DNA from 3 places in the Kitasatospora sp. NPDC029312 genome. Region 2 is predicted to be linked to each of the others. Evidence: riboswitches for the same ligand, from Rfam matches in the RefSeq annotation. Region 2 holds a riboswitch; each other region holds the start of a gene.

Region 1 (4,296 bases), on a different contig from region 2:
CCGAACACGAGGGCTAGTCCACCTGCCGTAAACCGCCGTGTCACCTGCGCCGTCCCAAGGGATGCTTGGCCGCATGGCGCTCGCGGCCACCGACCACACCGACGCGCGGGACGGCCGCCCGACGGTGCCCGCCCCGGCGGTCACCTATGCCCTGATCGCGGTCAACACCCTGGTCTTCCTGCTCGGTCCGGCCGCCGGGTTCAACCCGCTGTACGGCCGGGGCCAGGCGCGGGTCTGCGCCGAGCAGAGGTACGAGCAGCGCTGGGGCGCCGTCCCGGCCGAACTGCTGGCCGGGCGCCCGCTGACCGCCGAACAGCTCGCCGAGGCCCCCGACCCCGTCCCCGGCTGCCCGGCCTCCCCCACCCCCGGCAAGCACCCCGCGGTGTCCGCCCTCACCGGGCTCTTCCTGCACGCCGGCTGGCTACACCTGCTGGGCAACCTCCTCTTCCTCTACGTCTTCGGGCCCACCGTCGAGCGCCGGGTCGGCCGGGCCAGGTTCCTCCTCTTCTACCTGGCGGCCGGCAGCCTGGCCTCGTACGGCTTCGCACTCGCCGAGGCCCACTCGCCGGACTCCACCCGGGTGCTGATCGGCGCCTCGGGCGCGATCTCCGCCGTGCTCGGCGCCTACCTGCGCTTCCACCCCCGCGCCCGGGTGACCACCCTGGTTCCGCTGCTCCTCTTCCTTCCGCTGCGCTTCCCGGCCTGGCTGGTGCTCGGCCTCTGGTTCGCCCTGCAGTGGTGGTCGGTGCACTCGGCCGGGCCCGGGGTGGCCTACCTGGTGCACGTGATCGGCTTCTCGGCGGGCTTCCTCTTCGCCTGCACCGTCGTCCGCCACCCCCCGAGACGCTCCGGCTGAGGCCCGATACCCTGGCCGCACCCCACGAAGGAGCCCGAACAGTGATCACCGCCATCGTCCTGATCAAGACCAGCGTCGACCGCATCCCGGAGATCGCCGAGGCCATCGCGGCCATCGAGGGCGTCAGCGAGGTCTACTCGGTGACGGGCGGCTACGACCTGGTGGCGATGGTGCGGGTGCGCCGCCACGACGACCTGGCCGAGGTCATCCCGGGCCGGCTCAACAAGGTCCCGGGCGTGGCCCACACCGAGACCCAGATCGCCTTCCGCACCTACTCCCAGCACGACCTGGAAGCGGCCTTCGCCCTCGGCCTGGACGAGTAGACCAGCAGACGAGCAGACCAGCAGACGAGCAGACGGGTAGCCCCTCGCTCAGGCCTCGCGGCGGCCCCGGTCCACCTCCACGGTGGCGACACAACGGCCGCCCTCGTTGCGGTAGTTCCAGGCCGCGCCGTCCGTGACGAGCTCGCGGACGGCGGTCAGGAAGCGCTCGACGTGCTCGTCCGGCGTCCCGGCGCCGAAGCTCACCCGGATCGCGTTCAGGCTGCGCTCGCCGGGGAGCGAGGGCTCGGGCGCCCCGCACTCGGAGGGCGCCACCTCCTCGTCCCCGAGCAGGGTCCGCACCAGAGGGTGGGCGCAGAACAGCCCGTCGCGCACCCCGATGCCGTACTCGGCGGACAGCGCGGCCGAGAAGTGCGAGCTGTTCCAGCCCTGGACGATGAAGGACAGCACGCCCACCCGGGCCGAATCCGGACCGAACAGGCTCAGCACCTTGACCTGCGGGATCTCCGCCAGCCCGGCCGTCAGCCGCTCGACCAGCAGCCGCTCCCGGGCCTCCAGCGCGTCGAAACCGGCCTCGGTCAGCGCCCGACAGGCCGAGGCGATCGCGTAGGCGCCGATGACGTTCGGCGAGCCGGCCTCGTGCCGGGCCGGGCCGGTGTGCCACTGGACGGCCACCGAGCCGTCCGCCTCCCGCGCCACCGTCCGGGTCGCCCCGCCGCCGGCCAGGTACGGCTCGGCCGCGTCCAGCCAGTCCGAGCGCCCGGCCAGCACCCCGGCACCGAACGGCGCGTACAGCTTGTGGCCGGAGAAGGCGATCCAGTCGACGTCCAGCTCGCGGACCGAGACCCGGTGGTGCGGGGCCAGCTGGGCGGCGTCCAGCACCACCCGGGCGCCGTGCCGGTGCGCCGTCGCGGTCAGCTCGGCGACCGGCCACAGCTCGCCGGTCACGTTGGAGGCGCCGGTGACGCACAGCAGCTTCGGCCCCTCCGGCGCCGCGGCCAGCGCGGCGTCCAGCGCGGCCACCGCCTCGGCCCAGGAGCGCGGTGCCCGCAGGTAGCCGACCTCCAGCCCGGCGTGCGCCCAGGGCAGCAGCGAGGCGTGGTGCTCGGTCTCGAAGGCGAACACCCGGGTGCCGGCCGGAACGGCGGAGGCCAGCAGGTTGAGCGAGTCGGTGGTGGCGCGGGTGAAGACCACCTGGTCGCCCTCGCGCAGGTCGAGGAAGTCGGCGACGGTCCGGCGGCTCTGCTCGAACAGGTCCGTGGACAGCTGCGAGAGGTACCCGGCGCCGCGGTGCACGCTGCCGTAGTACGGCGCGTAGGCGGCGACGTCATCCCACACCCGCTGGAGCGCCGGAGCGGAGGCCGCGTAGTCGAGCGCCGCGTAGCCGACCTTCTTCCCGTCGGCCAGCGGGACCAGGACGTCGTGGCCGAGCACGGGGAGCGGGGCGCAGATTTCGGTGGAGAGGGACATGAGGACGCACTCCTTCGGGGGCTGGGGACCCCGGGAGTGCCAGTCGTCGGGCGTCCGCGCTTGTCGCTCGGACGGCTTGCCGGCGACCCGGTCCTCACCCAGGGCACCCCGCCACGGACGGAGGGTTGCCGGACAGCCAGCTGGGGCTTGGCGCTGTCACTCATGACCTGGCAAAGACTGTAGGTCGGGCCCGTCGGGTGGTCAAACGGGCATCCACCATCCGGACTCTGTCGTCGCCCGCTCGCCTCCGGGGCGCTCCGACCCGGTGCCGGCGCTCGTCGCTCCGGCGCTCGTACCTCGCTTGTCGCTCCTCGACTTCCGGCACCGGCGCGCCCCTTCGGCTCGGGGCGTGCACGGAGGCGGCTCGGGGCGTCCGTGCAGGGCGGCTCGGGCGCACACGTGGGGCCCGCACCGGCGAACCGGCACGGGCCCTCAAGTCACGTCTCAGCTGCGGCCGGTGGCGTCCGCCCAGCGCCGCAGCAGGTCCTGCGCGGCGCCGGAGTCGATCGCCTCCGCCGCCCGCACCATGCCCGCCGCGAGCTGCTCCGTCAGCGGCCCGTCGCCCAGGTCGAGCGCCACCAGCGCCGCTGCGGTGTTCAGCAGCACGGCGTCCCGCACCGGCCCGCGTTCCCCGGCCAGCAGCCTGCGCGCGACCTCGGCGTTGTACCCGGCGTCCGCGCCGCGCAGCGCCTCGATGCCGACCAGCTCGATGCCGACGTCCCGCGGGTCGAAGGTGATCTCGGTGACCACCCCGCCGCGCACCAGCCACACCCGCGAGGTGGTGGTGATGGTGAGTTCGTCCAGCCCGTCGTCGCCGCGGAACACCAGCGCGGTCGCCCCGCGCCGGGCGAGCACCCCGGCGATCAGCCCGGCGAGCCGGGTGTCGAAGCAGCCGATCGCGTGCGAGGTGACCTTGGCCGGGTTGGTCAGCGGCCCGAGGATGTTGAAGGCCGTCGGCACCCCGAGGTCGCGCCGGGCGGTGGCGGCGTGCCGCATCGAGGGGTGGAACTTCGCCGCGAAGCAGAAGGTGAGCCCGACCTCCTCGGCCACCTCGGCGACCCTTCGGGCGGACAGGTCCAGCGCCACGCCGAGCTTCTCCAGCACGTCCGAGGAACCGCTCGCGGAGGAGGCCGACCGGTTGCCGTGCTTGACCACCTTGGCCCCGGCGGCCGCGGCGACGATCGCCGACATCGTGGAGATGTTGACGGTCTTGGCGCGGTCGCCGCCGGTGCCGACGATGTCCACCGCCGGTCCGGGGATGTCCAGCGGCTCGGCGTGCTGGTACATCGCGTCGACCAGGCCGGCGATCTCGTCGACCGACTCGCCCTTGGCTCGCAGCGCCACCATGAACCCGGCCACCTGGACGGGGGACGCCTCGCCGCTCATGATCCGGTCCATCGCCCACGCGGTGGACGAGCGGTCGAGGTCCTCCCCCTTCAACAGCGCCGCCAGGAGGTCCGGCCAGGTGCGAACCACCTGCGCGGGGTCGCTACCGCCGTTCGCAGGGTTCACGTTCACCATGGCTGACTCCAGCTGTTGTCGGTTCCCCCGCAGCGGGGACGTCCGTACGGATGGAGTCAGCCTATCGAGCGGCCGGGTGCCCGCGGCGGTGTCTTCTCTCCTACTGAGACGGCACCGCTCAGCGCGTGGCCGGCGCCCGCTTGGCCAGTCGCGCCCGCAGCAGGGTGG
Region 2 (4,296 bases):
CTCGTGGATCCCCCCGTCCAGGGCAACCCGCCGCCCGGTCCGGACGACGGGCAGTAACGGAACGGACCTCCTCGCTCCGGACGGGACGGGGGGGGCGAGCGCATCGACTACGGCGCCCTGGCGTACGACGCGGTCAGCCGGGCCCGGCTGACCGCCCTGGGCGTCGGACCGGGGTGGCGCTGCCTGGACGTGGGTGCCGGCACCGGGACGATCAGCCGCTGGCTGGCCGAGGAGGCCGGCGTCGACGAGGTGCTGGCGCTCGACCGCGACCCGCGCTTCGTGAACGCCCGTCCGACCGGCCGGCTCCACACCATGGCGGCGGACGTCACCGACCCCGCCCTGGCGCCGGGCCGGTTCGACCTGGTGCACTGCCGCTTCGTCCTCATGCACCTGCCCCAGCACGCCGAGGTGCTGGCGCGCCTGGCCCACTGGGTGGCTCCGGGGGGCTGGCTGGTCGTCAGCGATGCCATCGACCTGACCACGGCGGACTCGCCGCAGGTCGCCTACCGGCGGGCCATGGCGGCGATGTGGCAGGTCCTGCGTGAGCGGATCGGAACCGACATCACCTGGATGACCCGCTACCCGCACATCCTCCAGGGCCTGGGTCTGCGGGACGTCGGTGCCGAGGTCCACCTGCCGCCGCTCATCCCCGACGCCCCGATCACGGCCTTCTGGAAGAGCACCTGGCTCAGCATGCGCGACGCCCTGGAGGACGGCACCGCCCTGGAGCCGGGTGAGCTCGACGCGGCGCTCGACTACCTCTCCTCCCCCGCGCTCGCCGAGCTCTCCCCCGGCATGATCACCGCCTGGGGACGCCGCCCGGCCGAGACGGCCTGAGACCGGGCGGTCGGTAGGGCGGGCGGTCGGTAGGGCGGGCGGTCGGTAGGCGGGCAGGCGGCAGGCAGGCCGACGGCAGGCGGGGCCGCCGGGGGCCGGCCGTTCAGCCCTGCGCGAGGGCTTCGCTGAGGCGGTCGGCCGCCTCGACGGCGGCCTTCGAGAGGTGCGGGCCGGGGTGGCGGGTGAGGCGCTCGATCGGGCCGGAGACGGAGACGGCGGCCACCACCCGGTTGGACGGGCCGCGGACGGGCGCGGAGACGGAGGCGACCCCGGGCTCGCGCTCGCCGATGGAGTGCGCCCAGCCGCGGCGGCGCACCCCGCTGAGCGCGGTGGCCGTGAAGCGGGCGCCCAGGAGGCCGCGATGGAGCCGCTCCGGCTCCTCCCACGCCAGCAGGACCTGGGCGGCGGAGCCGGCCTTCATCGACAGGGTGACGCCGACCGGAACGGTGTCCCGCAGACCGGAGAGCCGCTCGGCGGCGGCCACGCAGATGCGGACCTCGCCCTGACGGCGGTAGAGCTGGGCGCTCTCGCCCGTGACGTCCCGCAGGTGGGTGAGGACCGAGTCGGCGGCGGCCAGCAGCCGGTCGTCACCGGCGGCCGCCGAGAGTTCCGTGAGCCGGGGGCCGAGCACGAACCGGCCCTGCAGGTCCCTGCTGACCAGGCGGTGGTGTTCCAGCGCGACGGCCAGCCGGTGGGCGGTGGGCCGCGCCATGCCGGTCGCGGCGACGAGTCCGGCCAGGGTGGTGGGGCCGGACTCGAGGGTGCCGAGGATCGAGGTGACCTTGTCGAGCACGCCGACGCCGCTCGTGTTCTCCATGGGGTGGGTACTCCAGTCTCGAGCCCGTGAGCGGCGGGTGGGTCCGGCTCACGGGGGCTCCGCTCGGGGAGCCAGGGGGGTGGTCAGCGAGGACGGGCCGGAGAAGTCGGCCGAGAGCCTGCGCCGGACACGAGACGGGTACGCGGAAGGGCCGGGGCGGGAAGCGCCCGGGGGAAGGACAGCACAGAGAGCACCGTGTCTCCTCATCTTTCCCGCGCCACGTTGGCGACAGGCCGGAGTTGGCACTGATCCCGGGCGGCGCGGCGCGTACTTCGGACGCCGAGTCGACCGGGGAGTTGCCGGGGCTTCGTAGGGCCGGTCCCTCCACCCCTCTGGATGATTCGCCAGGAACCATACAAGACTCCCCGGCCGGCCCGCCAAACCACCCCCACCGGAGCCGCCGACGCTCAGCGGCCGCTCGGGGGCAGCGAGCGCTGGTCGGTACCGCGAGCCGCGTCCGTTCGGGGACGGTTCCTCCCGCGCCCGTCCGCCCTCGACCGTTCCCGCTGCTCCTGCTGCTTCAATCGGCGCGACGGGGCCCTTGGACCGCTTCAATTCTGTTCAGTGAATATGGTTTTAATCGTTCGTTATGCGCTGGCCCTTCACTCTGCCGAGCCGAACCGCGAGGCTTCCGACTGTTTCCGCCGGAGCCGCGCGACCGCGCGACCCGCTGCATGGGGAGGACCCACCATCGTGCCCAACAGGCAACATCGACGGCTGCTGCTGCCCGCCGTCACCCTCACGGCGCTCGGACTGACCACCACCCAGGCGCTCGCCGCGCCGTCCGGGACGCCCGAGCCCCGCCCCCACCAGGCCCAGCACCAGGCCGAGGTCGGGAAGAAGCACGCGAAGAAGGTCCAGGGCCCGGGCGCCACCGCCGGCCCCGCCTTCACCGCCAAGGCGGACGCCCCCGGCGAGGACGAGGGCGACGAGGCGGAGAACTCCGCCGAGGGCACCGCCCAGTACACCGAGGCCCGCACCGCCCCCGGCGTGGTCGCGCCGGGCGCGTACGGCGCCGCCTGGGCCCAGCTCCAGTCCATGCCGCACACCGGCGGCAGCTGGGACCACGTCACCGACAAGCCGTACAACTCGGACGACCCGCGCTACCGCGACGTCAACTCCAACTCCAGCGGCGGGTTCGGCCTCGTGACCGGCCGGATCACCGGTATCGCCGCCGACAACGACGGCTACGTGTACGCGGGCGGCGCCAACGGCGGCGTGTTCCGCTCCCGCACCGGCGGCGGGCAGTGGCAGTCCATCTCGGACAAGCTGCCCTCCCTCTCCACCGGCACGCTGAACCTCGACGGTGGCGGGCGGCTCTGGTACGCCACCGGTGAGTCCAACACCGGCGCGACCTCGTACGTCGGCACCGGCGTGTACGTGCTCGCCGACCCGAAGCACGGCGAGTTCCAGCCCGGCATGCGGGTGGGTGGCGCGGAGCTGGAGTCCACGATCATCCACGCCCTGCGCTTCGGCGGCGGCAAGGTCTGGGCGGCCACCAGCCGAGGCGTGTGGAGCCACTCCAGCACCGACCTGTCCGGTCCGTGGTCACTGGAGTTCGCGCCCAACCCGGACTACCTGCCGGGCGGTTCGAAGGCGGGCGACCAGGCCGCGCCGTACAAGAACATCGCCAACGACATCGCGATCGATCCGAAGGACCCGACCAAGGTGGTCCTGGCGGTCGGCTGGCGCGGCGGCGACACCTACAACGGCTTCTACAGCAAGGCCGCCGACGGAACCTGGCAGCGCATCGGCTCGCTCGGCGACCTGCCGACCGATGCGGCGAACGTCGGCAACGTGACCTTCGCCGCCTCCGCGGACGGCTCGCGCTACTACGCGATCGACCAGTCCCCGGCGGTCATGGCGAGCAACCCGGACACCGGACTCAAGGGCATCTACGTCTCCAAGTCCGGCTCGCCCTTCGGCCCGTGGACCCAGATCGCGGACAAGGACAAGCTGAAGAACTCCGGCTCCGCACTGCAGGACGCCGGCTACCAACCGGGCATCCAGGCCTGGTACAACCAGTTCCTCCAGGTCGACCCGGCCAACCCGGACCACCTCTACGCCGGTCTGGAGGAGGTCCTGGAGACGAAGGACGGCGGCTCCACCTGGACCGTCCCGGGCCCGTACTGGAACTTTGGCTTCGCCTGCTGGAACGTCGACCCGGCCAAGCAGACCGGTGACTGCTCGCAGACCACCCACTCCGACCAGCACGCCATCGCCGTCGGCACGTACAAGGGCAGGACCAGCGTGTACGTCGGCAACGACGGCGGCATCTACAGCCGCCCGCTCAACGGCGCGGCCGACGCCTCCGGCCACGCCACGGACTGGAAGTCGCTGGCCGACGGCACCATGGACACCCTGCAGTACTACTCGGTGGGCGTCGGCAAGGACCCGGCGGACCGCTCGGGCAAGGGCGTCATCGTCAGCGGCGGCCTCCAGGACAACGGCGAGTCCATCCTTCGCGCCCACGACAAGGTGATGGGCTCCGACTTCGGCGGCGACGGCGCCGACACGCTCGTCGACCCGAACAACGGCTGCAACATCGCCGAGGAGTACGTCTACCTCGACATGTGGGTCACCCAGAACTGCGCCGTCAACAACGGCGCCTGGAGGAGCGACCCGAGCAAGGCCACCTCCTA
Region 3 (4,296 bases), on a different contig from region 2:
CGGTGCGGTCGACCCGGACGATGGTTCGGCGGCCGCCGACGGCGGCGCGCAGGGCGGCGAGGCGTTCGTCCACGTCGGGGCGGTGGGCGCGGTCGCGGAGGAAGTCGGCGTCGGCGCCGAGGGCGTGCACGCCCAGGTGCGTGGTCCGGCCGTCGAGGGTGACGGTGAGCGCCCCGGGGTCGACGGTGGCGCCGAGGAGGTCCGCGCAGCAGGCGGCGAAGGCGCGGGCCCAGCGTTCGGTGAGGAAGCCGGCCCGGTCTGCGCCGAGGATGCCGGTGAGGACGGCGCGGGCGACGTCGTCGGGCAGCAGCCGGTAGTACTCCGGCGGGGCCCAGGGGGTGTGGGAGAAGTGCCCGATCCGCAGGTCGGGGCGGAGCTCGCGGAGCAGGGCCGGGACGAGGGACAGGTGGTAGTCCTGCACGAGAACCGCGGCGCCCGGTGCTGCTTCGGCGGCCAGGGCCTCGGCGAAGGCGGTGTTGTAGGCCTGGTAGGCGGCCCATTCGGTGCGGAAGCCGGTGTCGAAGGAGGGCGCGGTCGGGGTCGCGTAGAGCAGGTGGTGGACGAACCAGAGGGTGGAGTTGGCGACGCCGTTGTAGGCGTGGGCGAAGGTCCGCGGGTCGATGTCCAGCATCCGTACGGCCTGGCCGCCGACGTCGTGGCCGGCCCGGTCGAGGCGCCCGTCGGGGGCTTCCGACGCGGCTCGGCGGTCGGCGTCGTTGAGGGCCGCGCAGACCCAGACGGCGTCGGGGTCGTCGATCGCGGAGAGCCCGGAGACGAGGCCGCCGCCGCCTCGGCGCAAGGTCAGCGTGCCGTCGTCGGCGGTGCTGAACGACACCGGCCCCCGGTTGGATGCCACCAGGACGGGAGCGGTGCCGGTGGCACTCGAACGTTCGGTCGTGAGATCGCCCATGGTTGGGATGTTGCCGGGGGCCCGGGGTGGCAAACCCGTCAGCGGCGGGTCAGTGGCGGGTCGCGTATTCGGTGATGGTGTGCATCGGGGGGCGCTCGAGGGCGGTGACGGAATGGGTGTGGGCGATGAAGGCGCGGGTTTCCGGGTCCCGGGTGAACTGGGTGAGGTGGGGGTGGACCAGGTCGGCGGAGGCCTTGAGGCGGTGGGTGCGGTCGAGGCGTTCCAGGGCGGTGCGGTAGATGGTGGCGGCCATCCGGCCGAGGGCCTGGCCGTCCTGGTGGCGGTGGTGGCGGACGCCGACGTCGACCTGGGCCAGGGCGTCCAGGCCGGCCAGTTCCAGGGCGTCGACGAGGAGGCCGAGCTCGACGCCGTAGCCGGTGGGGAAGGGCAGCCGTTCCAGCAGTGAGCGGCGGGCCGCGTACTCGCCGCCGAGGGGCTGGACGAAACCGGCGAGTTCCGGCCAGTGGAGGTTGAGCAGGGGGCGGGCGACGAGTTCGGTGACCCGGCCGCCGCCGGTCGGGACGACCGCGTCGGTTTCGCCCCCCGCCGCGCCGGTGACCTCGAAGGGGCGGTCGTACATCGCCTTGACGAGCTGGATGTTCCCGTCGGTCAGCAGGGGGCCGACGGTGCCGGAGACCAGGGCCGGGTCGAACTCGCGCAGGTCGGCGTCGACGAAGCAGACGATGTCACCGCGGGTGACCAGCAGCGAGCGCCAGAGCACTTCGCCCTTGCCGGGGACGGCGGGCAGCCGGGGCAGGATGGCGTCGCGGTGCTCCACCCGGGCGCCGGCCTCGGCGGCGGTGGCGGCGGTGGCGTCGGTGGAGCCGGAGTCGAGGACGACCAGTTCGTCGACCAGGGGGAGGCGGTCCATCAGTTCGCGGCGGACGGTGCGGACGATGTCGCCGACGGTGGCCTCCTCGTCGAGGGCCGGGAGGACGACGCTGACCGTCTGCCCGGTGCGCCGCTTGGCCTCCAGCAGGGTGTGCACCGGCCGGTCGGCCGCGCTCCACGAGCGGCGGCGCAGCCAGGACGCCGCCTGTGGGAGGAGCGCGGGGGTCGGTTCGGCGGGCACGGTCGGTCTCCTCGACGGGGCGGTGTGGACGGGCCATCTCGCGTGGCGGACGGTCCCGTTCGGGATCGACGCCTTCGGATACAGTCTTCGTACAGCGGATGGCCCCCCGCACGCCGGGGTCCCCGCTGAACCACAACTTCACAAGCTCATCCAGAGGGACTGAGGGAACGGCCCGTTGACGTCCCGGCAACCTTCTCGCTCGGCTGTCGTTCACAGGCCCCGGCGGGACAGGTGCCAATTCCGGCCTGTGGCGCGACCGCGTCACGGGGAAGATGAGGAGAGAGGCCTCCGCCATCATGGCTATCGACACCGTCGCACCCTCCCCCAGCCTTCGGCCGGGGGGACCCGCCCCCGTCGACCTCGGCCCCGCCGCCGCCCTGTCCTGTCGGGAGTGCGGCGCCAAGTCCCCGCTCGGCCCGAGCTTCGCCTGCGTGGAGTGCTTCGGGCCGCTGGAGATCGCGTACGAGTTCGGGAGCGAGCGCGCCGAGGAGCTGCGCAAGCGGATCGAGGCCGGTCCGGCGTCCATCTGGCGGTACGCGCCGCTGCTGCCGGTGCCGGCCGACGTGGCCTCCAAGCCGAACCTGAACCCGGGATGGACCCCGCTGGTGAAGGCGGACAACCTGGGCCGGGAGCTCGGGTTCACCGCCGCGCTGCACGTGAAGGACGACTCCGGCAACCCCACGCACTCGTTCAAGGACCGGGTGGTGGCCTGCGCCATCGAGGCCGCCCGGGCGTTCGGCTACACCACGCTGTCCTGCTCCTCGACCGGCAACCTGGCCGGCGCGGTGGGCGCGGCGGCGGCCCGCGCCGGGTTCCGCTCCTGCGTGTTCATCCCGCACGACCTGGAGCAGGGCAAGGTCGTGATGGCCGGGGTGTACGGCGGCGAGCTGGTCGGCATCGAGGGCACGTACGACGACGTGAACCGCTTCTGTTCGGAGCTGATCGGGGATCCGGCCGGCGAAGGCTGGGGCTTCGTGAACGTCAACCTGCGCCCCTACTACGGCGAGGGTTCCAAGACGCTGGCGTACGAGATCTGCGAGCAGCTCGGCTGGCGGCTGCCGGAGCAGATCGTCATCCCGATCGCCTCGGGTTCGCAGCTGACGAAGATCGACAAGGGCCTGCAGGAGCTGATCAAGCTCGGCCTGGTGGAGGACCGGCCGTACCGGATCTTCGGCGCCCAGGCCGAGGGCTGCTCGCCGGTGTCGGCCGCGTTCAAGGCGGGCCGGGACGTGATCAAGCCGGTCAAGCCGGACACCATCGCCAAGTCACTGGCGATCGGCAACCCGGCGGACGGCCCGTACGTGCTGGACATCGCCCGCCGGACCGGGGGAGCGGTCGAGGACGTCACGGACGCGGAGGTCGTGGCGGCGATCCGGCTGCTGGCCCGGACCGAGGGCATCTTCGCCGAGACCGCGGGCGGCGTGACCATCGGTGTGCTGAAGAAGCTCGTCGAGACCGGTCAGCTGGACCCGGCCAAGGAGACCGTAGCGATCAACACCGGCGACGGCCTGAAGACGCTGGACGCCGTCTCCGACGCCGGGATGACCGCCGTCATCCGCCCGACGCTGGAGTCCTTCCGCTCCGCCGGCCTCGCGTCCGCCTGACACCACCCCACCCCGCTAGGAGAGCCATGAGCGCCACCGTCCGCATCCCCACCATCCTGCGCACCTACACCGGCGGCGCCGCCGAGGTGACCGCCGAGGGGGCCACCCTGGCCGAGGTCATCGCCGACCTGGAGAAGAACCACGCGGGCATCTCGGCCCGCATCCTGGACGACACCGGCAAGCTGCGCCGATTCGTCAACGTGTACGTGAACGACGACGACGTCCGGTTCGCCGAGGGGCTGGCGACCGAGATCAAGGACGGCGCCGGCGTCTCGATCATTCCGGCGGTGGCCGGCGGCTGCTGAACACCCGCGGTCCGCTTCCCCGGCCGCCCGCACCCACGGAATTCGGCTCTCCGTGGGTGCGGGCGGCCGTCGGTATTTCGGCGGGAATATTTCCGGGTCGGGTGGGAGTAGAGTGTGGCTCGGCTGGGAACAAGGCTTCCCTTTCGGCTCGTACGCCGCTTGGCCCGAGACCGTCCGGACGTTGAGACCGGCTCGAGCGCCAGGCCGTGAAACATGTCAGGCAGATGTCAGAATTCCTGCGCGGATTTGAGTAATTCGTCCGCTATGTCCCGCGCGAAATGCCGATTTCCTTCCGGTTTGTTCGCCTTGTCTCTTGACGGGTCCAGGGAATTACCGGCGGCTGGCCCTGTTGCAGAGGGCGTCGATCCGGATACATTCAGCCGCGGTCGACGTAATCACCCGCTC

The links. A riboswitch is a leader RNA that binds a small molecule or an ion and turns the genes downstream of it on or off. The one in region 2 is predicted to bind S-adenosylmethionine.
Region 1: another riboswitch for S-adenosylmethionine. It lies ahead of ACZ4WV_RS29815 (aminotransferase class V-fold PLP-dependent enzyme); the one in region 2 lies ahead of ACZ4WV_RS16545 (IclR family transcriptional regulator).
Region 3: another riboswitch for S-adenosylmethionine. It lies ahead of thrC (threonine synthase); the one in region 2 lies ahead of ACZ4WV_RS16545 (IclR family transcriptional regulator).

Annotation. Positions count from the first base shown of each region.
Region 1 is NZ_JBVHXY010000048.1:14,408-18,703, reverse strand. It holds gene ACZ4WV_RS29825 (rhomboid family intramembrane serine protease) at 74-856, shown strand; gene ACZ4WV_RS29820 (Lrp/AsnC ligand binding domain-containing protein) at 898-1,179, shown strand; gene ACZ4WV_RS29815 (aminotransferase class V-fold PLP-dependent enzyme) at 1,228-2,607, opposite strand; SAM riboswitch class IV at 2,659-2,775, opposite strand; gene trpD (anthranilate phosphoribosyltransferase) at 3,052-4,128, opposite strand; gene ACZ4WV_RS29805 (response regulator) at 4,247-4,296, opposite strand, start outside.
Region 2 is NZ_JBVHXY010000017.1:111,256-115,551, reverse strand. It holds gene ACZ4WV_RS16550 (class I SAM-dependent methyltransferase) at 190-837, shown strand; gene ACZ4WV_RS16545 (IclR family transcriptional regulator) at 941-1,654, opposite strand; SAM riboswitch class I at 1,855-1,997, opposite strand; gene ACZ4WV_RS16540 (glycosyl hydrolase) at 2,348-4,296, shown strand, end outside.
Region 3 is NZ_JBVHXY010000005.1:71,237-75,532, forward strand. It holds gene ACZ4WV_RS06395 (alpha,alpha-trehalose-phosphate synthase (UDP-forming)) at 1-910, opposite strand, end outside; gene ACZ4WV_RS06400 (glucosyl-3-phosphoglycerate synthase) at 960-1,982, opposite strand; SAM riboswitch class I at 2,126-2,261, shown strand; gene thrC (threonine synthase) at 2,279-3,586, shown strand; gene ACZ4WV_RS06410 (MoaD/ThiS family protein) at 3,613-3,891, shown strand.